3 regions of the Phytopseudomonas argentinensis genome follow, and region 3 is predicted to be linked to each of the others. Evidence: predicted binding sites of a transcription regulator. Region 3 holds the regulator's gene; each other region holds the start of a gene.
The links. The regulator FliA, encoded in region 3, starts transcription of late flagellar genes. The targets are predictions, from matches to a motif close to CTAAAGTTTNNNNNNNNNNNGCCGNTAA.

Region 1: the regulator FliA is predicted to act here: its motif matches at 2,359-2,386, upstream of SA190iCDA_RS18970 (flagellar protein MotY).
Region 2: the regulator FliA is predicted to act here: its motif matches at 7,888-7,915, upstream of SA190iCDA_RS09620 (flagellin).

Annotation. Positions count from the first base shown of each region.
Region 1 covers NZ_CP056087.1:4,200,387-4,210,717, forward strand. Annotated here, with positions in the region: partial or broken gene SA190iCDA_RS18965 (argininosuccinate synthase) at 67-1,283, opposite strand; gene SA190iCDA_RS18970 (flagellar protein MotY) at 1,383-2,324, opposite strand; gene pyrC (dihydroorotase) at 2,831-3,877, shown strand; gene rnt (ribonuclease T) at 3,874-4,548, shown strand; gene argC (N-acetyl-gamma-glutamyl-phosphate reductase) at 4,554-5,486, shown strand; partial or broken gene SA190iCDA_RS18990 (bacterioferritin-associated ferredoxin) at 6,066-6,283, shown strand; gene bfr (bacterioferritin) at 6,489-6,959, shown strand; gene fpr (ferredoxin-NADP reductase) at 7,187-7,966, opposite strand; gene SA190iCDA_RS19005 (LysR family transcriptional regulator) at 8,088-9,014, shown strand; gene SA190iCDA_RS19010 (diacylglycerol kinase) at 9,134-9,505, opposite strand; gene erdR (response regulator transcription factor ErdR) at 9,586-10,236, opposite strand.
Region 2 covers NZ_CP056087.1:2,157,718-2,168,048, forward strand. Annotated here, with positions in the region: gene SA190iCDA_RS09600 (class I SAM-dependent methyltransferase) at 519-1,286, shown strand; gene SA190iCDA_RS09605 (HAD-IB family phosphatase) at 1,283-1,888, shown strand; gene SA190iCDA_RS09610 (NTP transferase domain-containing protein) at 1,864-2,526, shown strand; gene SA190iCDA_RS09615 (glycosyltransferase) at 2,519-7,810, shown strand; gene SA190iCDA_RS09620 (flagellin) at 8,140-9,327, shown strand; gene SA190iCDA_RS09625 (flagellar protein FlaG) at 9,403-9,762, shown strand; gene fliD (flagellar filament capping protein FliD) at 9,836-10,331, shown strand, end outside.
Region 3 covers NZ_CP056087.1:3,555,184-3,565,514, forward strand. Annotated here, with positions in the region: gene SA190iCDA_RS15880 (chemotaxis protein CheA) at 1-1,903, opposite strand, end outside; gene SA190iCDA_RS15885 (protein phosphatase CheZ) at 1,915-2,703, opposite strand; gene SA190iCDA_RS15890 (chemotaxis response regulator CheY) at 2,723-3,097, opposite strand; gene fliA (RNA polymerase sigma factor FliA) at 3,295-4,038, opposite strand; gene fleN (flagellar synthesis regulator FleN) at 4,035-4,874, opposite strand; gene flhF (flagellar biosynthesis protein FlhF) at 4,962-6,269, opposite strand; gene flhA (flagellar biosynthesis protein FlhA) at 6,285-8,393, opposite strand; gene sodC (superoxide dismutase family protein) at 8,642-9,163, shown strand; gene flhB (flagellar biosynthesis protein FlhB) at 9,204-10,331, opposite strand, start outside.

The DNA of each region.
Region 1 (10,331 bases), 650 kb from region 3:
GAAATCGGAAGCGCCCAGCGCAACCCCGGCGAATGCGGGGTCGCGCTGGGCGCTGGAGGCCAGCGCTTACAGCAGCTTGCGATCCTTGCCGGCAGCGATACGCAGGCGCAGGGCGTTGAGCTTGATGAAGCCCGCCGCGTCGGCCTGGTTGTAGGCGCCGCCGTCTTCTTCGAAGGTGGCGATGTTGGCATCGAACAGCGAGTCGTCGGACTTGCGGCCAGTGACGATGACGTTGCCCTTGTACAGTTTCAGGCGTACCACGCCGTTCACGCTGGCCTGGGAGGCGTCGATCATCTGCTGCAGCATCAGACGCTCCGGGCTCCACCAGAAACCGTTGTAGATCAGGCTGGCGTACTTGGGCATCAGCTCGTCCTTGAGGTGAGCCACTTCGCGGTCCAGGGTGATCGACTCGATGGCGCGGTGGGCCTTGAGCATGATGGTGCCGCCGGGGTTTCGTAGCAGCCACGGGACTTCATGCCGACGAAACGGTTCTCGACGATGTCCAGACGGCCGATGCCGTTCTCGCCGCCGATGCGGTTCAGCTCGGCTAGCACGGTGGCCGGGCTCAGCTCCTTGCCGTCGATGGCGACGATGTCACCGTTGCGGTAGGTCAGCTCGATGTAGGTCGGGGTGTCCGGCGCGGCTTCCGGGGACTTGGTCCAGCGCCACATGTCCTCTTCGTGCTCGGTCCAGGTGTCTTCCAGCACGCCGCCCTCATAGGAGATGTGCAGCAGGTTGGCGTCCATGGAGTATGGCGACTTCTTCTTGCCGTGGCGCTCGATCGGTATGGCATGCTTCTCGGCGTAATCCATCAGCTTCTCACGGGACAACAGGTCCCACTCGCGCCACGGGGCGATGACCTTCACGCCTGGCTTGAGTGCATAGGCGCCCAGCTCGAAACGCACCTGGTCGTTGCCCTTGCCGGTGGCGCCGTGGGAGATGGCGTCGGCACCGGTCTCGTTGGCGATCTCGATCAGGCGCTTGGCGATCAGCGGACGGGCGATGGAGGTACCCAGCAGGTACTCGCCTTCGTAGACGGTGTTGGCACGGAACATCGGGAACACGAAATCACGCACGAATTCTTCGCGCAGGTCGTCGATGTAGATTTCCTTGACGCCCATGGCCTGGGCCTTGGTACGGGCCGGCTCGACCTCTTCGCCCTGGCCGAGATCGGCGGTGAAGGTCACCACTTCACAGTTATAGGTATCTTGCAGCCACTTGAGGATCACCGAGGTGTCCAGGCCACCGGAATAGGCCAGAACCACCTTTTTGACGTCCGCCATGCCATCCACTCCACGGGGTTGTTCGAAAGCCCGTGATTCTACTTGCCATGGGCCGCGATTTACAGGGGTGCGACAGGCGATGGCGTCAAGGCGACAGGCTCAGGAGGTGGCAGCGGGCGTGGCCGGCACCGGTGGCGCCGCCGGAGTGGCCTGCTCGGTCGGTTGCACGGGGGCTTCCGGCACCTTGTCGAGCCGCACCGACACGCGACGGTTCTTGTCACGATTGGCCACGCTGTTGTTGGGCACCAACGGATATCGCTCGCCGTGGAAACGCATGACGATGCGCTCCTCGGGCACGCCCTGGGCCTTGAGATACTCCATCACCGCCAGGGCACGGCGGCGCGACAGGTCGCGGTTGGTCAGGCGATTGCCGCTGTTGTCGGAGTGCCCGTCGAGCTCGATGCGGTTGACCCTGGGGTCGGCCTTCATGAAGTCGAGGATGATCTCAAGCCTGGCCTTGGCCATGGCATCGAGCTCGGTGCCACCACCGGGAAAGCCGATGTTGGACTGGCGCACCTGGTCGAAATTCACCGGTAGCAGCTTGGCGGTGCAATTGAGGTAGTCATCGTAGGCCTTGCGAAAACGCACCGGCAGCAGCCGCACTTCCAGGCTTTCGCTGCCCAGCGAGGTGCGGTGGCGGACCAATGGGCTACGCCCTTCCAGCAGGCCGGTGAGCAGGCGCCCGGCCTGCTCCTGGCTGCTGTTGAAGGGCACCTCGCCGCTGCCGACACTGACGGCGCCGAGGTTGATGTCGCCACGCCCCGGCTGCCAGGGCGCTGCGGCGGCCAGCAAGGTGGCCGAGCCGCTGCCCAGCCAGCGCTCGCGCGCCTGCAGGCGGAAGGTCGCCTGTTCACCGGCGCGACGCACGAATTCCCCAGCGCCGAAATCGGTGATCGGCTGGCTCAGGCGGCACTCGAACTTGTCACCGGCCACCTGCCACTCGACCTTTTCCAGGCGGGTCTGGAAGCTGATCGCCGCGGCAGGCAGGCTCACGCCAGCACTGACGATCAAGCCGATGATGAGGAAAAGAGGCTGACGCACAGCGGGCTCCGGGTAAATGCAACGTACCCTTCCGGTATCGGTGGCCGGCGGAAAAACTTGAGTGCGCAGCCTAGGGCTGTTGCCGTTTCAACGCGAGCCGCGTTGCCGCGAGAAATTTCGCCAGGCCGGGCGGCGATCCGCTAGGCGGAGGACGCAGGGAATGGACTAGCCGTCCGCGTTTTCCCTTGCCAAGTCCTCCAACGACGCATGGCGAGATTTCTCGCGCAACCTAGGCGGCCCCACCCGTAGGGCCGGGTCCGTTTTGTCACGATGCGGCGTTTCTCGCCGGCTCATTTAGCCAGCTAAACTTCGCGGCTGTGTGACCCACATGGATGTGGGAAATGCCGCAAGCCCGCCGGGAGCGGGCGCGGCCCTTGCCTCGTGACAAAACGGGCTCCGGCGCGGCCGTGCGTCAAACGGCAACAGACCCTACCTATCTGCGGCGTGCCCCCGCCGCCCTTTTCCGGTAGCATTCCAGGCATGTTTCGCCCCGCCTGGAAGCCTCAATGACCGACCGCATCACCCTGCTGCGTCCCGACGACTGGCACATTCACCTGCGCGACGGCGCCGTACTGTCGCACACCGTTGGCGATGTGGCCCGCACCTTCGCCCGCGCGATCATCATGCCCAACCTGGTGCCGCCGGTGCGCAACGCCGCCGAAGCAGGTGACTATCGCCAGCGCATTCTTGCCGCACGGCCGGCTGGCAGCCAGTTCCAGCCGCTAATGGTGCTGTACCTCACCGACCGCACCACGGCAGAGGACATTCGCGCCGCCAAGGCCAGCGGCTACGTGTATGCGGCGAAGATGTACCCGGCGGGCGCGACCACCAATTCCGACTCCGGCGTCACCAGCCTGGACAACATCACCGGTGCCCTGGAAGCTCTGGCGGAAACCGGCTTGCCGCTGCTGGTGCACGGCGAGGTGACCCGCGCGGAAATCGACGTCTTCGACCGCGAGAAAGCCTTTATCGACGAGCACCTGTGCCGCGTCGTCGAGCGTTTTCCGACGCTCAAGGTGGTGTTCGAGCACATCACCACCGCCGATGCCGCGCAGTTCGTCAGGGAAGCACCGGCCAACGTTGGCGCCACCATCACCGCCCAGCACCTGCTGTACAACCGCAACCACATGCTAGTGGGCGGTATCCGGCCGCACTTCTATTGCCTGCCGATCCTCAAGCGCAACACCCATCAGCAGGCACTGCTGGAGGCCGCCACCAGCGGCAGCCCGAAGTTCTTCCTCGGCACCGACTCGGCACCCCACGCCAGGCACGCCAAGGAAAACGCCTGTGGCTGCGCCGGTTGCTACACCGCCTATGCCGCCATCGAGCTGTACGCCGAGGCTTTCGAGGAGCGCGGCGCGCTGGACAAGCTGGAAGGCTTCGCCAGCCACTTCGGCCCGGACTTCTACGGCCTGCCACGCAATACCGACACCATCACCCTGGTGCGTGAATCCTGGGTGGCACCGGCCAGCCTGCCGTTCGGCGAGCAGACGGTGATTCCGCTACGCGCTGGCGAAACCCTGCGCTGGCGCTTGCTGGAGGCGGGTCGATGAGCGAAGAACTCTACGAAGACGATCAGGATCAACCGAGCAGCGGCGCCCCGCGCCATCCGATGGCCGCGCGCTTTCGCGGTTATCTGCCGGTGGTGGTGGACGTCGAGACCGGTGGTTTCAACAGCGCCACCGACGCGCTGCTGGAAATCGCCGCGACCACCATTGGCATGGACGAAGGTGGCTTCCTGTACCCGGACCACACCCATTTTTTTCGGGTCGAGCCGTTCGAAGGCGCCAATATCGAACAGGCGGCGCTGGATTTCACCGGCATCAAGCTCGACCACCCGCTGCGCATGGCGGTGAGCGAAGAGCATGCGCTGACCGAAATCTTCCGTGGCCTGCGCAAGTCCCTGAAGGCCAACGGCTGCAAGCGCGCCATTCTGGTCGGCCACAACAGCAGCTTCGACCTGGGCTTCCTGAACGCCGCGGTCGCCCGCTGCGACCTCAAGCGCAATCCCTTCCACCCCTTCTCCAGCTTCGACACCGCCAGCCTGGCCGGCCTCGCCTACGGCCAGACCGTGCTTGCCAAGGCCTGCCAGGCCGCCGGTATCGAGTTCGATGGCCGTGAAGCCCACTCCGCCCGCTATGACACCGAGAAGACCGCCGAGCTGTTCTGCGGCATCGTCAATCGATGGAAGGAAATGGGCGGCTGGGAAGACTTCGACGAGTGAATGCCATGAAAAAATACCAGATCTTCATCGACGGCCAGGCCGGCACCACCGGCCTGCAGATCCGCCAGCGCCTGGCCAGCCACCCGCAGATCGAGGTGGTCACCATCGACCACGACAAGCGCCGCGACGTAGAGGCCAAGCTCGAACTGATGCGTTCGGTCGACGTCACCGTGTTGTGCCTGCCCGACGATGCGGCCAAGGAAACCGCCGCCCAGGCCCGTGAAGTGGGCTGCCGGGTACTCGACGCCAGCTCCGCGCACCGCACGGCCAGCGACTGGGTGTTCGGCATGGCCGAACTGGCCAAGGGCCAACGCGAAGCCATCGCCCAGGCCCGCGCCGTCAGCAACCCGGGCTGCTATGCCACCGGCGCCATCCTGCTGCTGCGCCCGCTGATCAATGCCGGGCTGCTGACCGCGGATCGCGAGCTGTGCATCAACGCCGTGTCCGGCTACACCGGTGGCGGCACCAAGATGGTCGAACGCTACGAGGGCGAAGGTGCGCCGGTCTACGCCGCCTACGGCCTGGGCTTCGATCACAAGCACATCCCGGAAATCCAGCACTGGAGCGGTCTCGAAGCTCGCCCGATCTTCCAGCCGGCGGTCGGTAGCTACGATCAGGGCATGCTGGTGATGATACCCCTGCAGGGGGCCAACGGTGCCGAGCTGCACCAGGCACTGAGCGCCTATTACCAGGGCGAGCAGTTCGTTCAGGTGCAGCCTTACAACGAGATCGCGGCCGACACGGCCCCCTTCATCACGCCCCACGGCCTGAGCGGCAGCAACCGCGCCGAGCTGCAGGTGTTCGGTGCGGGTAGCGGCCAACAGGCGCTGCTGGTGGCCAAGCTCGACAACCTGGGCAAGGGTGCCTCGGGGGCCGCGGTGCAGAACCTGAACATCATGCTCGGGCTCGAGGAAGGGCTGTGCACGCAAATCGCCTAAGCTCCGCCCAGCCCCGAAAAAGCGGCTCGTGAGCCTAATGCTGTTCACTTAAGCATTTGAGCCAACCAGAAAATCCGATACCAGTTCCCTGGCATCGGATTTTTCATGCCCATTGAGCGGCAATTGCTCGACCTTGGCGACCTTATAAATTCTCCCAATGCGGCTGCGTAGGGCGGACCGGGACGCCGGCCGCTCGTAGCCTACGAAACAGTCCGCCGCCCGGAGACGACTCACCTGCACAAGCCTGCTGCCCGCCTGTCACGGCGTACTGCCTTCGGCGAGCACACCCTACAGTAAGTACAACTATCACTGTATCGGGCTGGAAACCCAAACAAACGCCGCTTTCCATCTTGGCAAAGCGGCGTTTTTTCTTAACTGAACAGCATTACGGTCGTGAGCCGGCTTTTTGTTGCTCGGCCCATGGCACAGGTAGCGCCGGCCAATGGGTGAGGTGACGAATCGCCGCTCATCGAAAGTCGAGAAATTGTGCCAATCGGGAGTCGGTTTATCTTTGACACGCATTCTCATTAACATTAGTATCCTTCGCCATCAGTCTCAGCCAAGCGACGGGCCAAGCCTATGTATGTCTGCCTCTGCGAAGGTGTCACCGACGGTCAGATCCGCGAAGCGATCTATGAAGGTTGCTGCAGCTACCGTGAAGTCCGTGAAACGCTGGGCGTTGCCAGTCAGTGTGGCAAATGTGCATGCCTGGCCAAGCAGGTGGTACGTGAAACCCTGGGGAAGTGCAGCAAAGTCAGGTAGCGATGGCCTACCCGGGAAATTATGTTGCGGCTTGAATAAGCTATTTTTTCAAGAACCGGATCTCGTATCCGGTTTTTTTATGCCTGAAATTCAATGAGTTAGCGCCAAGACGCACAACTTAAACACTCTCATTTATATTTATTTTCACTTATATTTCAATAACTTACGTTTGACAGCCGTATTTGGCAAGCCCAGAATTCGCCATCGGTTACTCAATTCCAGGCAGGACGGGGCTTCATCATGAAAGGCGACAAGACAGTAATTCAGCACTTGAACAAGATCCTCGGCAACGAGCTGGTCGCGATCAACCAGTACTTTCTGCACGCCCGCATGTACGAAGACTGGGGCCTGACCAAGTTGGGCAAGCATGAGTACCACGAGTCCATCGACGAGATGAAACACGCGGACAAGCTGATCAAGCGCATCCTGTTCCTCGAAGGCCTGCCGAACCTGCAGGACCTGGGCAAGATCCTGATCGGTGAGAACACCCAGGAAATGCTCGAGTGCGACCTGCGGATCGAGCACAAGGCCCACATCGACCTGAAAGCAGCCATCGCCTACTGCGAAAGCGTCGGCGACTACGCCAGCCGCGAACTGCTCGAAGACATCCTCGAGTCCGAGGAAGAGCATATCGACTGGCTGGAAACCCAACTCAGCCTCATCAAGGCTGTTGGTCTGCAGAACTACCTGCAGTCGCAAATGGAAGAGTGATTGGGAGCAGTGTGTAGAAAACGGGAGCCTTGGCTCCCGTTTTTTATGCCTGTGATCTGGGCACAAAAAAACCGGAGTGCCTAAAGACGATCCGGTTTTTACTGACTCAAGGAGCTTGCGAGCTAGAGTCCTGCAAGGCGAAACCGGAATAAAAAGCGGAGTGTACTGTTATGAGCATTTTTATTCCGGTTTCAACGCAGCAGGGCCGACGCGCAGCTGCTCCTAACTTACTTCTCGACGAAGGCGCGCTCGATCAGGTAATCACCCGGCTCGCGCATACGCGGGGAAATCTTCAGGCCGAAGCTGTCGAGCACTTCGCTGGTTTCGTCGAGCATGCTCGGGCTGCCACAGATCATCGCGCGGTCGTCTTGGGGGTTGATCGGTGGCAGGCCGATGTCGGCGAACAGTTTGCCGCTGCGCATCAGGTCGGTCAGGCGGCCCTGGTTCTCGAACGGCTCGCGGGTCACGGTGGGGTAATAGATCAGCTTTTCCTTCAGCGCGTCGCCGAAGAACTCGTTCTGCGGCAGGTGCTCGGTGATGAACTCGCGGTAGGCCACTTCGTTGACGTAGCGCACGCCGTGCACCAGGATCACCTTCTCGAAGCGCTCATAGGTTTCCGGGTCCTGGATCACGCTCATGAACGGCGCCAGGCCGGTGCCGGTGCTGAGCAGGTACAGGTGCTTGCCGGGGTTGAGGTCGTCGAGCACCAGGGTGCCGGTGGGCTTCTTGCTGATGATCACCTCGTCGCCTTCCTTGAGGTGCTGCAGCTGCGAGGTCAGCGGGCCATCGGGCACCTTGATGCTGAAGAACTCCAGGTGCTCCTCCCAATTGGGACTGGCGATGGAGTAAGCACGCATGAGCGGACGGCCGTTTTCCTGCTGCAGGCCGATCATCACGAACTGGCCATTCTCGAAGCGCAGACCCGGGTCGCGGGTGCACTTGAAGCTGAACAGCGTGTCATTCCAGTGGTGAACACTCAGAACGCGTTCGTGGTTCATGTTGCTCATGTACGGGGCTCCTGAATACGTCGGGCGCGCTGATTCGTAAGCGCAATTGCGCGGCATTCTAATCGCGGCCAGAATATCTGTTAAATGAATTATCAAGATATGGGTTATCGGTTATATAGATATGCGATTCACGCTGCGTCAACTCCAGGTATTCGTCGCCGTTGCCCAGCAGGAGAGCGTCTCCAGGGCGGCCTCGCAGCTGGCCCTGTCGCAGTCGGCGGCCAGCACTTCGATCAGCGAGCTGGAGCGACAGTCCAGCTGCCAGCTGTTCGATCGCGCCGGCAAGCGCTTGAGCCTCAACGCCATGGGCCGCCAGTTATTGCCCCAGGCGGTCGCCCTGCTCGACCAGGCCAAGGAAATCGAAGACCTGCTCAACGGCAAATCAGGCTTCGGCTCGCTCGCCGTCGGCGCCACCCTGACCATCGGCAATTACCTGGCTACCCTGCTGATTGGCGGCTTCATGAAGGTGCATCCGGAAAGCCAGGTGAAACTGCACGTGCAGAACACCGCGCATATCGTGCAGCAGGTGGCCCATTACGAAATTGATCTGGGTCTGATCGAGGGCGACTGCAATCACCCGGACATCGAGGTGCAAAGCTGGGTCGAGGACGAACTGGTGGTGTTCTGCGCGCCACACCACCCCCTGGCGAAACGCGGGCATGCCGGCATTCGCGAATTGAGCGGCGAAGACTGGATACTGCGTGAGCAGGGCTCCGGCACGCGCCTGACCTTCGACCAGGCCATGCGTCACCATTCCGATGCCCTCAACGTACGCCTCGAACTGGAACACACCGAGGCGATCAAGCGCGCCGTGGAATCCGGCCTGGGCATCAGTTGCATTTCCCGGCTGGCGCTGCGCGACGCCTTTCGCCGTGGCAGCCTGGTACCGGTGGAGACCCCGGATCTGGATCTGCGCCGGCAGTTCTATTTCATCTGGCACCGGCAGAAGTACCAGACCGCCGCCATGCGCGAGTTTCTCGACATGTGCCGGGCGCTGACCGCCGGTATCCGGCGCAGCGACGAGATCGTGCTGCCCGAAGTGCGCTAGGCTCTGCTGGAGGGCTTGAAAGGGAACAGCATTCCCTGCGTCCTCCGCCTAGCGGATCGCCGCCCGGCCTGCCGAGATTTTTCGCGGCAACGCGCCTCGCGCTGAAACGTCAACAGACCCTAGCCAAGCAGGATGATCGCCCAGACGCTGGCGATCAGCGTCAGGGCCACCAGCTGGGCAGCGCTGCCCATGTCCTTGGCGGTCTTGGACAGCGGATGCAGGTCGAGGGAAATACGATCGATCGCCGCTTCGACCGCCGAATTGAGCAGCTCGACGATCAGCGCCAGCAGGCAGACGGCCACCATCAGGGCCCGCTCCGCCCGACTGACATCGAGCAGCAGCGTGATCGGAATCAGCACCAGGTTGAGCAGCATCAGCTGGCGGAACGCCGCTTCGCCGGTAAAGGCGGCGCGCAGGCCATCGAGCGAATAGCCTGCGGCATTGAGAATACGCTTGAGACCGGTTTGTCCTTTGAACGGCGACATGGGCAGTGAGCTATGACAGGGAAAGGCGCGCAGGGTACGCGAGCGCACCGTGAAAATCCCGTGAAATCCACGGGGCAAAGCTGCGATCAGGCAGCCGGCACGGACTCCAGCTGCTGCAACAGCAGCGCCGCCTGGGTACGGGTGCGTACCCCCAGCTTGCGGAAGATGGCCGTGACGTGGGCCTTGACCGTCGCTTCGGAGACGCTCAGCTCATAGGCGATCTGCTTGTTCAACAGACCTTCGCAGACCATGGTCAGCACGCGAAACTGCTGGGGCGTGAGGCTGGCCAGCCCGGCGCTGGCGGCTTTCGCCTCGGAGGACAGGCTGACCGCCTCCTCGCTTTGCGGTGGCCACCAGACTTCGCCTTCCAGCACCTGGCGCACGGCCTGCTGCAGCACTTCCAGCGAGCTGGACTTGGGAATGAAACCGCTGGCGCCGAATTCGCGGGCGCGTACCACCACGGCCGCTTCTTCCTGGGCGGAGATCATCACCACCGGAAGCTGCGGGTACTGCCCCCGTAGCAGCACCAGCCCGGAGAAGCCGTAGGCGCCGGGCATATTGAGATCGAGCAGGACCAGATCCCAGTCGGTCTTCTCGGCCAGCCGGGCTTCCAGCTCGGCGATGCTGGCGACTTCCACCAACCGCACGCCGGAACCGAGGCCCATCGTCAGGGCCTGCTGCAGCGCGCTGCGAAACAGTGGATGATCATCGGCTATCAGGATTTCGTAAGCGACCATGGCAGATCCTGTTCTTTTTATAGGCATACCGTGCTGCAGACCCCATCTGCCTGACAGCATGACGTACGGCGCCCACCAGCATGCCGAGCGCAGGC
Region 2 (10,331 bases), 1.4 Mb from region 3:
CGCGTACACAGGCGCTCGGTTGCTCGGCTAGGTGCAGTTCTCTCCGATCTGCCTGGACAGGATGAAAGTACTGACGATGCGAGCTGCGTTGGCGCTGCTCTCTTCGATGTCATGGTCTCCCGATCGCGAGTGTTCAGTGACGATGCCTGTCATTTTCCGCTGCTATCCCGCGGTCAGCTGCGACACTGCATGGCCGACCCATGCGGGCTACACTCCTGTTTTACGCACCCGAGCTTTTCTCTCAGGTAGTCATATTGGCCGGGTTCTTGCTATTTGAAGTTCCCAAAGGGCTGAGTGCCGGCCATTTGACGAGGACGATCACCTTGCCCTCGTGTGATAGGTGGTCTGTTTGAGCGGACCTGGCAAGGGGTAAGGGTGTCTAGCGAGCCAGCATTACTTGTTTAGCGGTACTTTGGGGCTGACAGCTTCATGTCGAGCTAATGGGCGCCGCCAAGAAATCTGTGAATCGGGTAATACCTCACAAAAGCGTAGTTCAGTGGAACGCGAGGGCTATATTGATGGATGTACGACGTATCAAAGGGCGTCCGGTTGCGATCGACTACGAGAGTACTCAAGCTTTTTTTGAATCTCGCGGGCAGCGCCAGTATGCCAATCTTCTGAGTGCAACCATGTATCAGGATGAGCAGCCCGAATTGGTCGCAGCTCGCGACCTGGCAGAGAAGCAGCGAGTGTCATCGGTTCTCGCACTTACAGACATCGGCAAGGTTTTTGATATCGGCTGTGGCGTGGGCCGCTGGGGCTGGTTTTTGGCCGAGCACTACCCGGAGTTGCGTTATTTGGGCGTCGACTTCTCCGCTAGTCTTATCGAGCAGGCGCAACGAGAAGCGGCCAGTCGTGACCTCGGACAATTAGCGTTTCAGATAATGTCCGCCACTAGCCTGCAACCCAATGATTTGCAACTGCCCGCGCCATTCGATTTGTTGCTGATTTCGGGCCTATTGATCTATCTGAACGATGCAGATTGCGCCAAGGTGCTGCGCGATGCGGCACTCCTATGCGCGCCCGGCGGCGCCATCTATCTCCGTGAGCCGGTGGGCATCGAAGAACGCTTTACGCTGGATCGCTTTTATTCTTCCGAACTGGCCGAGGAATATTCGGCGATATATCGCACGGTCGAGGAGCTCCACGGCCTTATGGCAGAAGCGCTAAAGGGGACTGAGGTAGCTATAGAGCAGGAGGACGTTCTGTTCGCCGACAGCCTCGAGAAGCGCGCCGAGACCCGGCAGTATTTTTTCATCCTGCGTCGTGCGGGAGGCAGCCAATGACCACGGCTTATTGCTTCGACCTCGACGGCACGCTGACCCGCCAGGAGTTACTACCGCTCATTGCTTCGTCTGTCGGGTTGGAAGACGAGATCAGCGTCCTTACTCAGGCCACCATCGATGGCCTGCTACCGTTCGATAAATCTTTCAAGCTCCGGGTTCGCCTGCTGCGAGATGCACGTCTGGACTGGATTCACGCCGTGCTTGAGGAGCAGGTTGAGTTCGATCCCAATATCATGGAGTTCCTCGGACGTCATCGTGAGCAGTCTTTCGTGGTCACCGGAAGCCTCGATCTTTGGGTAAAGCCGATTCTTGACAAGTTGGGAATCCAGAGCTTCACCTCTCGCGCCCGGTTTGACGCCCAAGGCGGCCTGGAGGGGGTGGAGCATATTCTGCATAAAGGCGACGCCATAAGCGCGTTGCGTGGGCAATTCGACCGTATCGTCGCCGTAGGGGAGGGCATGAACGACGTGCCCATGTTCGAAGCGGCCGACTGGCGCATCGCATACGGCGGTGTGCATACGCCCAACAAGACACTGCTCAAGCTCAGTGACTTCCTCCTGCATGACGGAAAAGCCTTATGTCGTCTATTAGACACGTTGTAATCAGCGCCGCTGGGATTGGCTCGCGGCTGGGACTTAATAAGCCGAAATGCCTCGTCGAAGTTGCCGGTCGCACGTTGCTGGAGTGGCATCTGCAGCGCCTACAGTGGGCCGAATCCGTCTGGCTGGTAGTAGGCTTTCGCGAGGAAGATGTGATCGAACATGCCGTTTCGCTACGTCCCGACGTCATCATCGTTCGCAATCCCGACTATGCCCGGACAAATACGCTGCAGAGTATCCACCGCGTTTCTCGTCATCTGAACGAGCGGATGCTGATTCTTGATGCCGATACCATTCTTGAAGACCGCAGCTTCCAGCATTTTCTCGATGCCGGTGAGCGGCATGAACAACTGGTAGGCGTGTCACCTTATCTCACCAGCGACGGTGTGCGCGTTTTGCTGGATACGTCGGGCGAGCAGGTAACTGGCTTCACGCGTGAGCCGGTCTCGGATCTGGAATGGACCGGGATCGCCATCATTCGACCGGAGCTGGTAATAGACAAACCGATTTATGTCTATGAGGCGATAGCGGCCTATACGCCTTTGCCCGCATTCACGATAAAAGCATTCGATATCGACACGACTGCAGATCTAGACATGGCGCGTAATGTACTGGCCGACCAGTGGGGTGAAAATGAGTAATCAAGATCAGGGGGCAGTGGCTGATAAATTTTGGAGCAACACTGATCGTGGTCAGATCGGGCCGGCAGCCCTTTATCAGCGGCAGGAGCAACATCTGATCGAACACGTTTTGCCACTGCTTGGTGAAAAGGACCATTTGCTGGATATCGGTTGTGCGGACGGCAGGTTCAGCCGGCTTTTTGCTAGCAAGGTCGCTCGTGTATCGGCCATGGATCTGGGAGCTGAACTCATCGAACAGGCCCGAGCGCATGCGTGCGCCGAAGGCTTGGAGAATATTGAATTTGAGGCAGGCAACGTCTTCGACTTCAGTTCAGAAGAGCGCTTCGATGCCGTAAGCCTAATGGGCGTTCTGACCCGCATCAATGATGACCTGGCCGCTGCTCGCGTGCTACTCAAGGCTATTTCACTGCTCAAGCCGGGCGGACTGTTGATCCTCAAGGATTCAGTGTTGCTCGAGGGGCAGGAAGCACGTCAACTGCTCAATGAACAGGACGAAGCAAAATACCGCCCCGAAAGTCGTTATTTGGCAATGATTCGTTCAATGGGGTTGTACGAGATTGCCAATTATCCGCTTTTAACCATGGATAATTGCAATCAGACCAGCGTGCTCTATCTATTCCGGCCACTGCTGGCTGAAACGCCGGCCGTTTTGCCCATCAAGGATCTGAGGGTTGCCTGCTTTGGCAGTATGCCTTTTCATTTCCGCTCCTTGCGCCCCCTGTCGGCCTGTTTTGAAAACAGCCTGCTGAGCCTGTCCATCTCCGAAGTGATGGCATGGCGACCGCAGGTTATCGTCGTGGCAGACGGCTGGTCTGTCGAGTTCTGGCGTGACTACTGCGATGCCCATCAAGTCCTGCTGATCGGCATGCGCCACGGTTCAGTTACGCGTTATGGGTTCGCCGAGCCGCAATACAACCACGCCGACTACCTGTGCGGCAGTCCGTGGGATATTGAGGACACGCTGCGTTCAAACGTGCAGCCGCGATCGGGCTTTCTGCTGACCGGCAACGCCTGGGTCGACGAAGTCTTCCGTCTGCCGCCTCGACCGGTGAACGAGCAGGCGCCGACTATCGTGTTCGCACCGACTTACAACCCCGAAATTAGTGCTGCGGCTTTTTTTGGAGAGCGATTGGTAGGCTTGATCCGCGAAGTCTATCCCGCTTCTCGCATCATTATTAAGCCGCACCCTGCCATCGTTTCGCATGAGCATAGTTTCGTCGTCGACAAGGCGCTGTTCCGTGGCCTGATGGAGGCTTGGCGCGCGCAGGTCGCGGCCGATCCGCTGGTGGAGCTGGTCGACGACCCCGAGGCCAGTATCGCCGAAAGTTTCGCCGAGGCTGACATCCTCGTTGCCGACCGCTCCTCGTTGCTGTTCGAGTTCATGGCGCTGGACCGCCCGATTCTTCTATATTCGAGCGAAGCTCGGGTGGGACATTGGGAATACAACCCCGACGCGCCCGGCAATGCCTGGCGTGATATCGGGATGGAATTCAGCGAGGATGAAGGCTTCCTCGAGCTGCTGCGTAACGCATATGCCAACCATGCACGGTATTGCCGCGACAGTCAGGCGCGCCGGGTGAGTGAGCTATACGGGCGCTTTCAGGATGGCCGCTCGGTCGAGCGGGTAGCCGATGCGATTGCTCGTGTGCCGAGACCGCACGTGGTAATTGATGTGCGCGATGCTCAACTCGATCCTGACATGCTGGATGCGTTCGAGCGCTCAATGGCATTCGGTCAGGTCGCGGTCTTGGGCGGGCAGACTGCGCAAAAGCAGCTTGCGGGAGTGCCGCAGTTCGAGAGCGCCCAAACGATGCTGGACTGGCTTGAGAGCCGACAGGCTCAGATCCAGGCCTTGATGCTCGTTGACGGCAAGGTTCCTTATCGTCCCGGCAGCGGGCATCGTATCAGTCAGGGACTGGCCAAGCTTGCCCGCGGCGAGGCTGCAGCCCAGGTCTTGACACGACGGCCAGTGCAAAGTGCTCCGCTCGCGCTGTCGAGTGAGCCGGAAGACTGGATAATTCAGCGCCAGCGCTGGGCTATAGAAACGCTTCAAGGCACGCAGCTATGGACACTTTTGCCAGGATACGTGTTACGGCGTGCTTTTGCCGATCTGCCTGAGTGTGCAACCGACCAGGTCTTCAGTGCCTGGTGGCAGACACTCTGCGTACAGGGTAATAGCACCCCATGGCCAGCCCAACGTATTGATACTGTCCTCGACGATAGTGTTGTGCGAGTGGTTGGGCGCAACCATTATCTGCTGGCACCGCGCGCCCGCCTACAGTTGGTGTGTGCCGTCGACGGTTGGCCTGAGCGCGATGGCTCACTGCAGATCGACGTTTCGGCGGTGCACGGTGTCGAATATGATCGATTCCCCTTCAAAGCCGAGCTGCGCATCAATGGCATTGCTCATCGCGAGCTGACGTTTAGGGATTACCAGGCGCAACGACTGGTGATTCCGTTCCGCCCAGAAGATGGCGGCGGCGTGATGCTGGAAGTCCATAGTAGCGCGCATTTTGCGGGGCTTGCTGGCCTGGCCGGTCCGCTTTCGCTGGCGCTGGGCTTCGTAGATGCCCCGGTCAAGCGGGTCTCTGCTGCATCGCCACCGGTGGATACCATCAGGCAATGGCTGGCGGGTCGGCAGCCCGGTGTAATCGAGCGGCGACTGATTCGAGAGCGCCTGGCGAAGCACAACGGCGGTCCACGAATGGCGGTTGTGGTGATGGATCCGGAGGGCGATGCCCAGGCGTTGGCGAAAACGTTGCGCAGCCTGAACCAGGATCATCACCTCTACCAGCCAAGCACGGTAGTCGTGGTGACTACCCAAGCTGAGCCCTCCGATGATGGTCGGATAGCAGTTTGTATGATCCAGACGCGCCCTGACGAATTGGCGGGCAAGGTCAATGCGCTAGCAACAGACCTGGATGTGGATTGGCTGATGCTGGTCAACGCCGGTGACGAGTTCACGGCCAGCGGGCTGACCATAGTGGCGCTAGAGCTGTTGAATGCGGGCGACTGTCGCGCGCTTTACTGCGACGAATTGCAACGTATGCCCGATGGCACCCTGGGCGCAGCCTTCCGGCCGAGTTTTAACCTGGACCTGCTGTTGAGCCTGCCTTCGGTAATGGCGCGAAACTGGTTGTATCGCCGTGACGTCTTCATCCAAAGCGGCGGGCTGGATCCGCACTATCCGCGTGCGATGGAGTTCGAATTGCTGACGCGACTCGTGGAGGCCGGAGGCATAGCGGGGCTGGGCCACGTCGACGAGCCCTTGCTGGTCACCGATGCACATGTTCCCGTGGAAATCACTGACGAGCAGGCTGCGCTGCTCGCGCACTTGAACCGTCGTGGCTACACCAATGCGCAATTGGTCGCCAGCGCACCAGGCACCTACCGCATACGATACGGCCATGCCGATCAGCCACTGGTGTCGATCCTGATTCCGACGAAGGATCAGTTGGCAATGGTTCAGCGCTGTGTGGAAACCTTGCTCGAACAGACCCGCTATACCCACTATGAGCTCCTGATCATCGATAACGCCAGTGAAACACCCGAGGCGCAAGCCTGGCTGGCCGGTATCGAGGCGCTTCAAGAGGAGAAGATCCGCGTGTTGCGCTACCCGCAGCCTTTCAACTTCTCGGCCATGAATAATTTCGCAGCACGTGAGGCACGGGGTGAGTACCTGGTACTGCTCAACAACGATACGGCGATCATTCGCGAAGACTGGTTGGATGAGATGCTCAACCACGCGCAGCGCCCCGAAGTGGGCATCGTTGGTGCCAAGCTGCTGTACCCAGATGGGCGCATCCAGCATGCCGGTGTGGTGCTGGGCCTCAATGGGCCGGCGGATCACCCGTTCATCGGCGAAGCCATTGATGCACCGGGCCACATGCGTCGCCTGCAGGTGGATCAGAACTACAGTGCGGTGACCGCCGCCTGCCTGATGATTCGCCGGTCCTTGTATCTAGAGGTCGGCGGCATGGACGAGGAGGCCTTCAAGGTCTCTTACAACGATGTCGATCTGTGCCTCAAGGTTGGCCAAGCTGGTTACCTGAACGTGTGGACACCCCATGCATTGGTACTGCACGAAGGTAATGTGAGCCAAAAGGCGATCGATCCACATAAGCAGGAAGCCAAGCGCAAACGTTTTGTCGCAGAGCAGGCCATCATGTACGAGCGTTGGCTGCCGTTGCTCGCCCGTGACCCTGCTTACAACGCCAATCTATCACTGGTTCAACGTGGCGGTTTCAAGTTGACCGACAACGCCATCAGCTGGCGACCGCTTCAGTCCTGGCGCCCGCTCCCCACGTTGCTCGTTCACCAGGCCGACATGCAGGGCTGCGGCCACTATCGGATGGTTCAGCCCTTTATCGCCATGAAGCTTCAAGGGTTGGTCGACGGCACGCTTTCGCGTGGGCTGATGCATACGCCTGACCTAGAACGTTATGATCCCGATTCCATTGTGCTGCAGCGTCAAGTTGGCGAGGATCGAATCCAGGCCATGCAGCGGATGAAGGCGTTTTCCCGGGCGTTCAAGGTCTATGAGCTGGACGACTACTTGCCCAACTTACCGGTCAAGAACATCCATAGAAGCCACATGCCCAAGGATATCCTAAAGACCTTGCGTCGCGGACTCGGCTTCGTTGATCGCTTCGTGGTGTCCACCGATGCGCTGGGCGAAGCCTTCTCCGGGCTTCACGACGACATCCGGGTCGTCAAAAATCGCCTGCCCACCCAGTGGTGGCAGGGGCTGGAAAGCGCGCGACGTGTTTCAGCCCGGCCTCGGGTCGGCTGGGCCGGCGGCATCAGCCACACCGGCGATCTCGAGATGATCGGCGATGTGGTTCGGGAGTTGGCCAAGGAAGTGGATTGGGTGTTCTTCGGCATGTGCCCGGAAAACCTCAAGCCCTATATCCACGAGTTTCACCCGGGCGTGCACATCGAGAGTTATCCGGCTGCGCTGGCAAAACTCAACCTGGATCTGGCCATCGCGCCGGTCGAGCAGAACCTGTTCAACGAATGCAAGAGCAACCTGCGACTCCTTGAGTACGGCGCCTGTGGATTCCCGGTGGTGTGCAGTGACATTCGTTGCTATCAGGACGATGCCTTCCCAGTCACCCGCGTGAAGAACCGCTACAAGGATTGGGTGGACGCTATCCGCATGCATCTGGCCGATCTGGACGCGACGGCCCGCATGGGCGACGAGCTGCAGAAGATCGTACTGAGTGACTGGATGCTGCAAGGTGAAAACCTGGACGCTTGGGCCCGTGCCTGGTTGCCGGACTGATCACGGCGCTCCAGCTTGACCGGCCGGCAAGCGTGTCAGCTGCTTCCCGGCCATCGATTCCCGACCAATTGCTGCCGCTCAAGTTTTTGCGTTGGGCGGCGATAACCTTCACGACGGTTGCGCCGCTGCTTCGACGCTTTTAGTGGGCATGGTGCACCGAAGAGTTATCGCCAAGTAAGACAGGGTAAGAAAAAGCTGTTTCAGACCCTAAAGCTTCTCGTCAAGGTGACGATAACTAATTCGAACGCGAACTAAATGGGTGCCTGGGCAATGCCTCACCCGAGGTCGCAGGCTTAGGCAAGCATCACAGTCCTGTGGAGGACAGCATCATGGCTCTTACTGTCAACACCAACGTGGCGTCGCTGAACACTCAGCGCAACCTGAACACCTCTTCCAACTCGCTGAGCACCTCCCTGCAGCGTCTGTCCACCGGTAGCCGTATCAACAGCGCCAAGGATGATGCCGCCGGTCTGCAGATCTCCAACCGTCTGACCAGCCAGGTCAACGGCCTGAGCGTCGCCACCAAGAACGCCAACGACGGCATCTCGTTGGCCCAGACCGCTGAAGGTGCGCTGCAGCAGTCCACCAACATCCTGCAGCGTATGCGTGATCTGTCCCTGCAGTCGGCCAACGGCTCCAACAGCACTTCGGAACGCGACGCGCTCAATAGCGAAGTCGGTCAGCTCAAGAAAGAACTGGACCGTATCAGCAACACCACCACCTTTGGTGGTCGTAAGCTGCTGGACGGCTCTTTCGGTACCGCGAGCTTCCAAGTGGGTTCGGCTGCGAACGAAATCATCAGCGTCGGCATCGACGAGATGAGTGCCGAGTCGCTGAAAGGCTCTTACTACACCGCCAGCGGTGGTGCGACCACCTTTGCAACCGGCACCGCCGCGAGCACCGGCAGCATTACCATCAACACTGCAGCCGTCAACGGCGCTGCCAGTGGCGAGACCAAAATCACGGTCAACTTCAAGGGCAATGAAACGGCCGAGCAGGCAGCTTCCAAGATCGCTGCGGCGGTCAACGATGCCAACATCGGCGTGGGTGCCTTCGTCGATGGTGACAAGATTAGCTACATCGCCCGGGCTGGCGAAAATGCTTCCGGCGTTGCCACCGGCAGCATCACCTCGATCTCCTTCGCGGGTGCTGCGTCCGGCGCTACTGCGGTCACCGCGTTCTCGGCATCGGCTTCCGGCGACAGCCGCGTGTCCGACATCGACATCAGCTCGGCCAGTGGTGCACAGGCTGCGGTACTGGTCATCGATGATGCGCTGAAAATGATCGACTCCCAGCGCGCTGATCTGGGTGCCATCCAGAACCGCTTCGACAACACCATCGCCAACCTGCAGAACATCGGTGAAAACGTTTCGGCAGCCCGGGGTCGTATCCAGGACACTGACTTCGCCGCAGAAACGGCCAACATGACCAAGAACCAGGTGTTGCAACAGGCTGGTACCGCGATTCTGGCCCAGGCTAACCAGTTGCCACAGTCGGTTCTCAGCCTTCTGCGCTAACCGGTACGAAGGTCAGGGAAAATTCGGGGGGGAGCGTTCGCGCTTCGCCCCGTTCTTCGTTGAGAGGTCAGCATCATGGACATTAAGTCGATCAGTAGCCAAGGAGTCATCCCTGTCGATCGCCTGTCGAATAAAAATGTCGCAGCTCTGGTTGTGCAGCAATCTGCACCTGCAGTGGCGCAGTTTCCTGTCGAAGATATGCGCGATCCGTCGAAGGAGGAGTTGCAGCAGGCGGTCGCGAGTGTCGAGTCCTTCACGCAGAGCATTCGCCGCGATCTCAAGTTCTCAATGGACGATGAGAGCGGTAAGGTGGTGGTCAAAGTAACTGACTCGAAGACCGGCGAGGTCATTCGTCAGATGCCTTCGGAAGAAGCATTGAGGCTAGCGCAGCGGCTTGATGAAGCGCGCAGCCTGTTATTCAAGGCTGAGGCTTGAGGATTCTGGCGCGTATGCTGCATTGAATCGCGTGTAAGCGGCTTTGCCGTCAATGAACTGACGAGGGTTTGTCATGGCTGTCACGACAATCAATGGTTTCAACTCAGGGCTAGACATCAAAGGGATCGTCAAAGCCATGGTTGACTCTGAAAGGGCGCCCAAGGCTCAGCAGCTTTCCAAGCTGCAAACGAAGACCATGGCGCAGATTTCTGGCCTGGGATCCTTGAAGTCGGGCATCTCCAATTTGCAGAGCGTGATGAAGGACCTGAACAGCGCCAAGTTGTTCCAGGCGCGCACGGTAACTTCGTCGGACACCACTCAGGTTTCAGCAAAGGCTGGTGCTACAGCGACACCTGGTACCTACAAGGTCGACGTCACGCGTCTCGCTACAGCCAGCACCGTGGCGAGTGCTGCAGTCGAGAAGGATGCAAAGTTCGCTGCCGGTGGCAGCTTGACAATCAGTCTCGGCGATGATGCGCTGAAGACAGTTACGCTACCGACGGGAAAAGATTTATCCCTCTCAGAGGTGAGCACCGCGATCAATACGCAGCTCAAAAACCAAGGCATAT
Region 3 (10,331 bases):
CGAACGCCTGGTTGCCCAGCATCACCATCAGCGTCGGCATGATCGCCAGGGTCAGCGGCACCTTGATGACGATCTTCGAACCCTGGCCCTTCTGGGAGAACACGTTGACGGTGCCGTTGAGCTGGGAAATCTTGGTCTTCACCACGTCCATGCCCACACCGCGGCCGGAGACGTCGGAAATCTCGGTCTTGGTCGAGAAGCCGGGGGCGAAGATCAGGTTGTAGCATTCCAGGTCGGTCAGGCGATCGGCCGCGTCCTTGTCCAGCAGGCCCTTTTCCACGGCCTTGCTGCGCAATACGTCGGCGTCCATGCCCTTGCCGTCATCGGTGATCATCAGCAGGATGTGGTCGCCTTCCTGCTCGGCGGACAGCACCACCCGCCCGGTACGCGACTTGCCGGCCGCCTCGCGCTCGTCCGGGCTTTCCACGCCGTGGTCGACGGCGTTGCGCACCAAGTGCACCAGCGGGTCGGCGAGGGCCTCGACGAGGTTCTTGTCCAGGTCGGTCTCTTCACCCACCAGCTCGAGGTTGATCTCCTTCTTGAGCTGACGGGCCAGGTCGCGAACCAGGCGCGGGAAGCGTCCGAAGACCTTCTTGATTGGCTGCATGCGGGTTTTCATGACCGAGGTCTGCAGATCGGCCGTGACCACGTCGAGGTTCGACACCGCCTTGGACATGGCCTCGTCGCCGCTGTTGAGCCCCAGGCGCACCAGACGGTTACGCACCAACACCAGTTCGCCGACCATGTTCATGATCTCGTCCAGGCGGGCGGTGTCGACGCGAACGGTGGTTTCCGCCTCGCTGGCCGGTGCGGCGGCTGCCGGGGCAGGTGCCGGCTTGCTGCTCTCCGCTTTGGCGGCAGCGGGAGCCGCCTTGCCTGGCTCCGGCTTGGCGGCAGGCGCAGCCTTGGTCGGTTCGGCCTTGGCCGCAGGCGGCGCAGCCTTGGCAGGCGCCGGAGCAGGAGCGGGTTTTGCAGCAGGCGCAGCGGCCGCGGCCGGCGCTACCGCAGGCGCGACGAACTGGCCCTTGCCATGCAGCTGGTCGAGCAGCGCTTCGAATTCGTCATCGGTGATCTCGTCGCCCGGCGTAGCCGCAGCCGCGGGCTCGGCGGCCGTTGCGACCGGTGCAGCAGCCGGCGCCACGGCAGGCGCGACGAACTGGCCTTTGCCGTGCAGCTGGTCGAGCAGCGCTTCGAATTCGTCGTCGGTGATTTCATCGCCCGGCGCTGCTGCAGCCGTCGGCTCCGGAGTCGAGGGCACCACCGCCGCGGCGGCCGGCGCCGCGAACTGGCCCTTGCCGTGCAACTGGTCGAGCAGCGACTCGAACTCGTCATCGGTGATTTCGTCGGTCGAGGCACTGGTCGCTGCTGGCGTTTCGTCGCCCAGGGCATCGAGCAATTGCTCGAATTCGCTGTCAGAAATATCTGCTGAAGGCTCGACCGCGGCCGCCACGGGCTCCGCAGGCGCGGGGGCCGGCTCGGCCGCCACTGCGGGCGCAGCCTCTGGCTCGGCGCCACCCGGCTCGGCCAGGCGTGAGAGTGCTGCCAGCAGCTCCGGCGAGGCAGGCGTCAGTTCCACCCGTTCGCGCACCTCGGTGAACATGCCGTTGACGGCGTCCAGTGCTTCAAGCACCACGTCCATCAGTTCGGCATCCACACGGCGCTCACCCTTGCGCAGGATGTCGAACACGTTCTCGGCAATATGGCAGCATTCCACCAACTCGTTGAGCTGCAGGAAGCCGGCACCACCCTTTACCGTGTGAAACCCTCGGAAAATCGCATTGAGCAGGTTCATATCGTCCGGGCGGCTTTCCAGCTCCACCAACTGCTCGGACAATTGCTCAAGAATTTCGCCGGCCTCTACCAGGAAATCCTGGAGGATTTCTTCATCGGCGCCGAAGCTCATATGACGTGCTCCTAAAAACCCAGACTGGACAGCAAATCGTCGACGTCGTCTTGGTTCGAGGCGACGTCATCACGCTTATCGGCATGAATCTGCGGACCTTCACCGCGGGACGGATTTTTTTCTTTGTTCTGCTCGGCACGCAGCTCTTCGTGGTTGTGATCGATACCGGCGAAGCGATCGACCTGGCTGGCCATCAGCACCAGCTTCAGCAGATTGCTCTCGACCTCGGTCACCAACTGGGTGACGCGCTTGATCACCTGACCGGTCAGGTCCTGGTAATCCTGCGCCAGCAGAATGTCGTTGAGATGCCCCGACAACTTGCTGGTGTCGCGCTGGCTGCGCGCCAGGAACAGCTCGATACGCTTGGCCAGTTCACGGAACGCCTCGGCACTCATTTCGCGGCGCATGAAGCGCCCCCAATCCTCGGCGAGCGAATCGGCCTCGCTGCTCAGGTCGTTGACCAGCGGCGCACTCTGCTCGACCAGATCCATGGTGCGGTTGGCCGCACGCTCGGTCATGGTGACCACATAGTTCAGGCGCTCGGTCGCATCGGCGATCTGCGAGATTTCACTGGCGTGCGGTACGCGGGGATCGAGCTGAAAGTTGACGATCGCGTTATGCAGCTCACGAGTGAGCTTGCCGACTTCGAGATAAAGACCCCGGTCGCGCGCCTTGTTCAGTTCGTTGATCAGCTGTACGGCTTCGCCAAAGTTGCCTTGCTCGAGGCTGTCGACCAGTTGGCGGGCATTGCTTTTCAGGGTCGACTCGAGGTCAACATCGTTAGATTCATGGTGTTCCATAACAACCTCGCGGCAGACATCAGCCGTTAACCCGCTCGAAGATTTTCTCGATCTTTTCCTTGAGCACCTGAGCGGTGAACGGCTTGACTACATAGCCATTCACACCGGCTTGCGCGGCCTCGATGATCTGATCGCGTTTGGCTTCCGCCGTGACCATCAGCACAGGCAGGTGCTTGAGTCGCTCGTCGGCACGCACGGCGCGCAACAGGTCGATGCCCGTCATGCCCGGCATGTTCCAGTCGGTTACTAGAAAATCGAAGCTGCCGCTCTGCAGCATCGGCAACGCGGTCGTGCCGTCGTCAGCCTCTGCCGTGTTGGTGAACCCCAGATCACGCAAGAGGTTCTTGATGATCCGTCGCATCGTCGAGAAATCATCGACGATGAGGATTTTCATGTTCTTGTCCAAGTCGACCTCCGTACAGTCCTAAAACGCCTGCAACCTTGTGCAGCGCTTATTAATCGTGAAACCGGCCTGGCTGAACGCCGCAATCGATTGCGCTCGGCTTTGCTGCGTTCACTGTGTGCCCCGCCCTGCTGTCCTGCATTTACCACAAGGACTGGCTCGACCAACTCCAGCCCCTGAACAAATTCCTATGCGCGCCACTCCCCTAGCCGCGCTCGCAAACGAGCGGCACACTGGCTATGCAGCTGGCTGACCCGCGACTCACTCACCCCCAGTACCTCGCCGATTTCCTTGAGGTTCAGCTCCTCGTCGTAATACAGCGACAACACCAGCCGCTCACGCTCCGGCAGATTACTGATGGCATCGGCCAACGCGGCCTGGAAACGATTGTCCTCCAGCTCATGCGATGGTCCGTGATGCAGGGAACTCGTGTCTTCCTGCAGCCCGCCGTTCTCGCCTTCCTGCAAGAGGTCGTCGAAACTGAACAGACGGCTGCCCAAAGTGTCGCCAAGAATGCCGTAGTAATCTTCGAGACTCAATTGGAGTTCGGCAGCAACCTCGTGATCTTTAGCGTCGCGACCGGTTCTGGCCTCAATTTTTCGTATCGCATCACTGACCATGCGGCTGTTGCGGTGCACCGAGCGCGGTGCCCAGTCGCCCTTGCGCACTTCGTCGAGCATGGCGCCGCGAATGCGGATGCCGGCAAAGGTCTCGAAACTGGCACCCTTGCCGGCGTCGTACTTACGCGATGCCTCGAGCAAACCGATCATGCCGGCCTGGATCAGATCGTCGACCTGCACGTTGGCCGGCAGGCGGGCCAACAGGTGGTAGGCGATACGTTTTACCAGCGGCGCGTGGCGCTCGATCAACTGATGCTGTGAATCTCGTGCTGTTGCCTTGCTGTACATTCGGAGTCCAGAGGCTGTCGTCATACAGCCGTGTCTGCAGTCGGTTGTTGCACCAGGCGCTCCACGAAAAACTCCAGATGACCACGCGGGTTGGCCGGTAAGGGCCATGCATCGACCTTCTGGGCAATCGCCTTGAACGCCAGCGCGCACTTCGAACGAGGGAACGCCTCATACACCGCACGTTGTTTCTGTACGGCCTTGCGAACCGATTCGTCGTAGGGAACCGCGCCGACATACTGCAGCGCGACATCCAGAAAACGGTCGGTCACCTTGGTCAGCTTAGCAAACAGATTGCGACCTTCCTGGGGGCTGTGCGCCATGTTGGCGAGCACCCGGAAACGGCTCATGCCGTGGTCGCGATTGAGCAGCTTGATCAGCGCGTAGGCATCGGTGATGGAGGTCGGTTCATCGCACACCACTACCAGCACTTCCTGGGCGGCGCGCACGAAGCTGACCACCGAATCGCCGATGCCGGCAGCGGTGTCGACGATCAGCACGTCGAGGTTGTCGCTGATGTCGCTGAAGGCCTGGATCAGGCCGGCATGCTGCATGGGCGTGAGCTGCACCATGGCCTGGGTGCCGGAGGCCGCGGGCACGATACGAATGCCACCAGGGCCCTGCAATACCACGTCGCGCAGATCACATTGGCCGTCGATGACGTCGGCCAGGGTGCGTTTGGCGGTCAGGCCGAGCAACACGTCGACGTTGGCCAGGCCAAGGTCGGCATCCATGAGCATGACGCGCCGACCGAGATCGGCGAGCGCCAGTGACAAATTCACCGACACATTGGTCTTGCCAACGCCGCCTTTGCCGCCGGTCACCGCGATCACCTGTACGGGATGCATACCCATGTTATCTATACACCTTATCTAACTTCACTGTGGGCCCTGGGGCCATTGTGCGCTGTAGCGGCGAGCACGACCAGCGCTTCGCCACACTCAACCCGTTCAACCGGCCTGCCTGGCCGGGTTCTGATAGAGCCCGGCGAACATGTCGGCCATCGTATCCTCGCTCGGCTCATCGGGTGCCTGCAGGCCAACGGCGCGACTGACCAGCTGGTGGCTGCGCGGCACGTGCACGTCATCCGGAATGCGCGGACCATCTGCCAGGTAGGCTACCGGCAGGCGGTGGCCAATAGCCAGGCCCAAGACCTCGCCCATGCTGGCAGCTTCGTCCAGTTTACTCAGAATGCAGCCGGCCAGCCCACAGCGCTTGTAGCTGTGATAGGCCGCCTTGAGCACCTGGGCCTGGCTGGTAGCGGCCAGCACCAGGTAATTGCGGGCATTGATGCCGCGACTGGCCAGCGCCTCGAGTTGCATGCGCAGCGCCGGATCGTTGGCGGGCAGGCCGGCGGTGTCGATCAGCACCACGCGCTTGCGAGCCAGTGGCGCCAGGGCCTGGGTCAGCGACTGCCCGGGGTCGACCTGGGTCACCGAGACGCCAAGAATCCGTCCCAGGGTCTTGAGCTGCTCCTGGGCACCGATGCGGTAGCTGTCCATGCTCACCAGGGCGATGCTGGCGGCGCCGTACTTGAGTACGTAGCGAGCGGCCAGCTTGGCCAGGGTGGTGGTCTTGCCCATGCCGGCCGGGCCGACCAGGGCGATCACGCCGCCCTCTTCCATCGGTTCCTGCTTGGGCGTCTGAATCGAATGGGCGAGGTGCGCCAGCACCATGCGCCAGGCCTGGCGCTGATCGGCGATCGACGCCACGCGCTCGAGCAGCGTGCGCGCCAGTTCGGCGGGCAGCCCCATACGCTGCAGGCGACGCCACAAGGTGGCCTGCTGTGGACGCCGGGCCTGCATCTGCCCCCAGGCCATCGAACCCATCTGCATTTCGATCAACTCACGCAGGCCATGCAGTTCGGAGCGCATGGAATCCAGCGCCGACTGATCAACCGAGGCCGCAGCCGGCTTCTGCTGCTGGCGCTGCAACACGGCATCCAGGCTGTCGGCGGACGGTGTGGCAGGCGCCGCGCCAAACAGCTGACGGTCCTTGCCGGCATCGAGCTGACTGCGCGTGGTCAGTTCGGCATGGGCCGAAGCGATGCGCGACTGGGTCTTGCGCAGCTCGGCTTCCAGCGCCGGGTTGGCCTGCCGCGCCGGTACCGGCGGAGCCTGATAATCGAGCGCAGCCGTCAATTCCACACCACCGGCCACGCGGCGGTTGGCGATGATGGTCGCATCGGCGCCCAGCTCATCGCGCACCAGCTTCATGGCTTGGCGCATATCGGCAGCGAAAAAGCGTTTGACCTGCATGGCCCGTACCCTCGATTAGTTCTGCCCCACCGTCGCAACGATGGTGACCTGCTTGTTGTCCGGAATTTCCTGGTACGCCAGAACATGCATGCTCGGGACGGCCAACCGGGCGAAACGCGAGAGCATTCCCCGAACCGGCCCGGCTGCCAGCAGAATCACCGGCTTGCCAAGCATCTCCTGACGCTGCGCTGCTTCCACCAGGGAACGCTGCAGCTTCTCGGCCATGCCAGGTTCGAGGAGGATGCCATCCTCGGAGCCCTGACCGGCCTTCTGAAGACTGTTTAGCAATATCTGTTCCAACCTTGGCTCAAGGGTGATCACAGGCAGCTCCGGCTCTAGTCCCACGATGTTTTGCACGATGGCGCGGGACAGCGCGACACGAACTGCCGCCACCATGGCGGCGGGATCTTGACTCCTTGGCGCGACGTTGGCGATGGCCTCGGCGATGGTGCGGATATCGCGCACCGGTACCTGCTCCTGCAACAGCGCCTGCAATACCTTGAGCAGGGTCGACAGGGAAATCAGGCCCGGCACCAGCTCTTCGGCCAGTTTCGGCGAGCTTTTCGCCAGCAGCTGCATCAATTGCTGGACTTCTTCGTGGCCGAGCAGCTCATGGGCGTGCTTGTGCAGGATCTGATTGAGGTGCGTGGCCACCACGGTACTGGCGTCCACCACGGTGTAACCGAGCGACTGCGCCTGGTCGCGCTGGCCCGGGTCGATCCACACCGCCTCCAGGCCGAACGCCGGATCTCTGGCGGCCACCCCATTGAGGGTGCCGAACACCTGGCCGGGGTTGATCGCCAGTTCCCGATCCGGGTACACCTCGGCCTCGGCGACACTGACGCCCATCAGGGTCAGGCGGTAGGCGTTGGGCTGCAGGTCCAGGTTGTCGCGGATATGCACCGATGGCATCAGAAAGCCCATCTCCTGGGAGAGCTTCTTGCGCACGCCCTTGATACGCGCCAGCAGCTGCCCACCCTGGTTGCGATCGACCAGGGGAATCAGCCGGTAGCCCACTTCCAGGCCGACCATGTCCACCGGCACCACGTCGTCCCAGCCCAGTTCCTTGACCTCCTGGGCGCGCTGGGCCGGCAGCAGTTCCTGCTGGCGCTGCACTTCGATGACTTCGGCTTCCTTGACCTTGCGCTGCTTGTTGGCGATCCAGTACGCCGCGCCGGCGGCCACCAGGCCAAGGCTGATGAACGACATGTGGGGCATGCCCGGCACCAGGCCCATGGCGATCATGATTGCCGCCGATACGGCCAGCGCGCGGGGCGAGGCGAACATCTGCCGGTTGACCTGAGCGCCCATGTCCTCGGCGCTGGAAACGCGGGTGACCATGATCGCCGCGGCGGTGGACAGCAGCAGCGAGGGGATCTGGGCGACCAGGCCGTCACCGATGGTCAGCAGCGTGTAGATACGCCCGGCGTCGCCGAAGCTCAGACCGTGCTGCAGCATGCCGATGGCAATGCCGCCGATCAGGTTGATGAACAGGATCAGCAGGCCGGCCACGGCGTCGCCGCGCACGAACTTGCTGGCACCGTCCATGGAACCGTAGAAATCGGCTTCCTGGGCCACCTCGCTGCGGCGCTTCTTGGCTTCCACCTGATCAATCAGGCCGGCGTTGAGGTCGGCGTCGATGGCCATCTGCTTGCCGGGCATGGCGTCCAGGGTGAAGCGCGCGCTCACCTCGGAAATGCGCCCGGCACCCTTGGTGACCACCACGAAGTTGATGATCATGAGGATCGCGAACACCACGATACCGACCACGTAGTTGCCGCCGATCACCACCTCACCGAAGGCCTGGATCACCTTGCCCGCCGCGTCGTGGCCGTCCTGGCCATGCAGCAGCACCACCCGCGTGGAGGCCACGTTGAGGGCCAGACGCAGCAGGGTCGCGGCCAGCAGAATGGTCGGGAACACGGCGAAATCCAGCGGCCGCAGCGCGTAGATCGCCACCAGCAGCACGACGATCGACAACGCGATGCTAAAGGTGAACAGCACGTCGAGCAAAAACGGCGGGATTGGCAGCATGACCATGGCAAGCATGACCAGCAGCAACAGCGGAATGCCGAGATTGCCTTTGCGCAGCCCGGAAAGGTTGCTGCGAACGTCGCCAATCATTTGTGCGCGATCTAGTGCCACGTGGGTACCCCGACTGATTCAATCTTTTGACGTCCAGGACGTCTCTGCAGCCGGTACTGCAAGAACCTTTCCAACTCTTCGAAAGCCGCGAAACAGGCGGCTCCCACCGGCGGCCAAAGGCCGCCACCGCGCAACCGGGGGACGAAAACACGAACCCCACCGGCAAAGGCCAGTCACAGCCTGTGAGCAATGGCTCCACCCAAACACGATCCACCAAGGAGAGCACCATGAAACGTTGGATGATGGCCGCCCTGGCCAGTTGCTGCGCGGCCAGCCTGCACGCCGCTGACAAGACCGTCGAACTCAACGCTGTGGATGCCAACGGCGTCGGCAGTTCGGTGGGCAAGGTGGTGATCAGCCAGAGCCCTTACGGCGTGGTGTTCACCCCCGAGCTGCATGACCTGGAGCCCGGGGTGCATGGCTTCCATGTACACGGCAAGCCCAGTTGCGACCCGGCGCCCAAGGATGGCCAGCCCTCCGCTGCCGAAGCCGCTGGCGGTCACTGGGATCCGAAAAACACCGGCAAGCACGGCCTGCCCTGGGGCGACGGCCATCTGGGCGACCTCCCCGCCCTGCTGGTGACCGCCGACGGCAAGGCCAACCAGCCCGTGCTGGCGCCGCGCATCAAGAGCGTGGACGAGCTCAACAACCTGTCGCTGATGGTACACGCCGGTGGCGACAACCACGCCGACCATCCCAAGCCTCTGGGCGGCGGTGGCGCACGCGTGGCCTGTGGCGTGATCGAGTAACGGACCGGGCGCAGCCTGCACCTGGGCAGGCTGCGCTCACTCATTCGTCCCGGCGCAGATCCGGCGGTATGGGCAGATCCTTCAGCGGCGCCGGCCGCTTGCCCTTGCCGGCCTGGAACTGGCGGATCTGATAGACGTACGCGAGCACCTGGGCGACGGCGAGATACAGGCCGGCAGGAATTTCCTGATCGAGCTCCGTGGTGTGGTAGATCGAACGTGCCAGGGCCGGCGACTCCAGCAGCAGCACGTTGTGCTCGGTGGCGATCTCGCGGATCTTCAGCGCGGTGAAGTCGCTGCCCTTGGCCAGCAACAGGGGCGCCTGCCCCGCTTCCGGGTCGTATTTCAAGGCAACGGCAAAGTGCGTCGGGTTGGTGATCACCACGTCGGCCTGGGGCACGGCCTGCATCATGCGCCGCTGGGTCATCTCGTGCTGCAGCTGGCGAATGCGCTGCTTGACCTCCGGCTTGCCCTCGCTGTCCTTGTACTCGTCCTTGACCTCCTGCTTGGTCATCATCAGCTTCTGCTTGTTGTCCCAGAGCTGGAAGGGCACGTCCACCGCAGCGATCAGGATCAGCCCGAGGGACATCCACAGCGCGCTCCAACCGACGACCTGGGCCGAATGCATGATCGCCGACTCTATGGGTTCGTTGGCGATCGCCAACAGATCGTCGCGATCCATCGAAAGCACCACCAGTGCCACCACCAGAATGACGATGAATTTCCCCAGCGCCTTGAGCAGCTCGACCAGCGCCTTCATCGAGAACATGCGCTTGAGCCCGGCAAGCGGATTCATGCGGCTGAACTTGGGCGCCATGGCCTTGGCCGAGAATAGCCAGCCACCCAGGGCGATCGGCCCGACGATGGACATCACCAGCAGAACGACAAGCAGCGGCATCAGCGCCTCGAGCGCCAACTGCCCGGAAGCGGCCAGCCACAGGGCCATGCTGCGCTCGTCCATCAGTACCTCGCGCGACAGCGAGAAATTGCCGCGCATCATCTCCAGCATGGCGTTGCCGATCGACCCGCCGGTGGCCAGCAGCCCACCGGTCCCCGCCAGCATGATGGCCAGGGTGTTGAGTTCACGGGAACGCGCGATCTGGCCTTTTTCACGGGATTCGCGGCGGCGTTTCTCCGTGGGTTCCTCGCTTTTATCGGCACCGCTATCCGA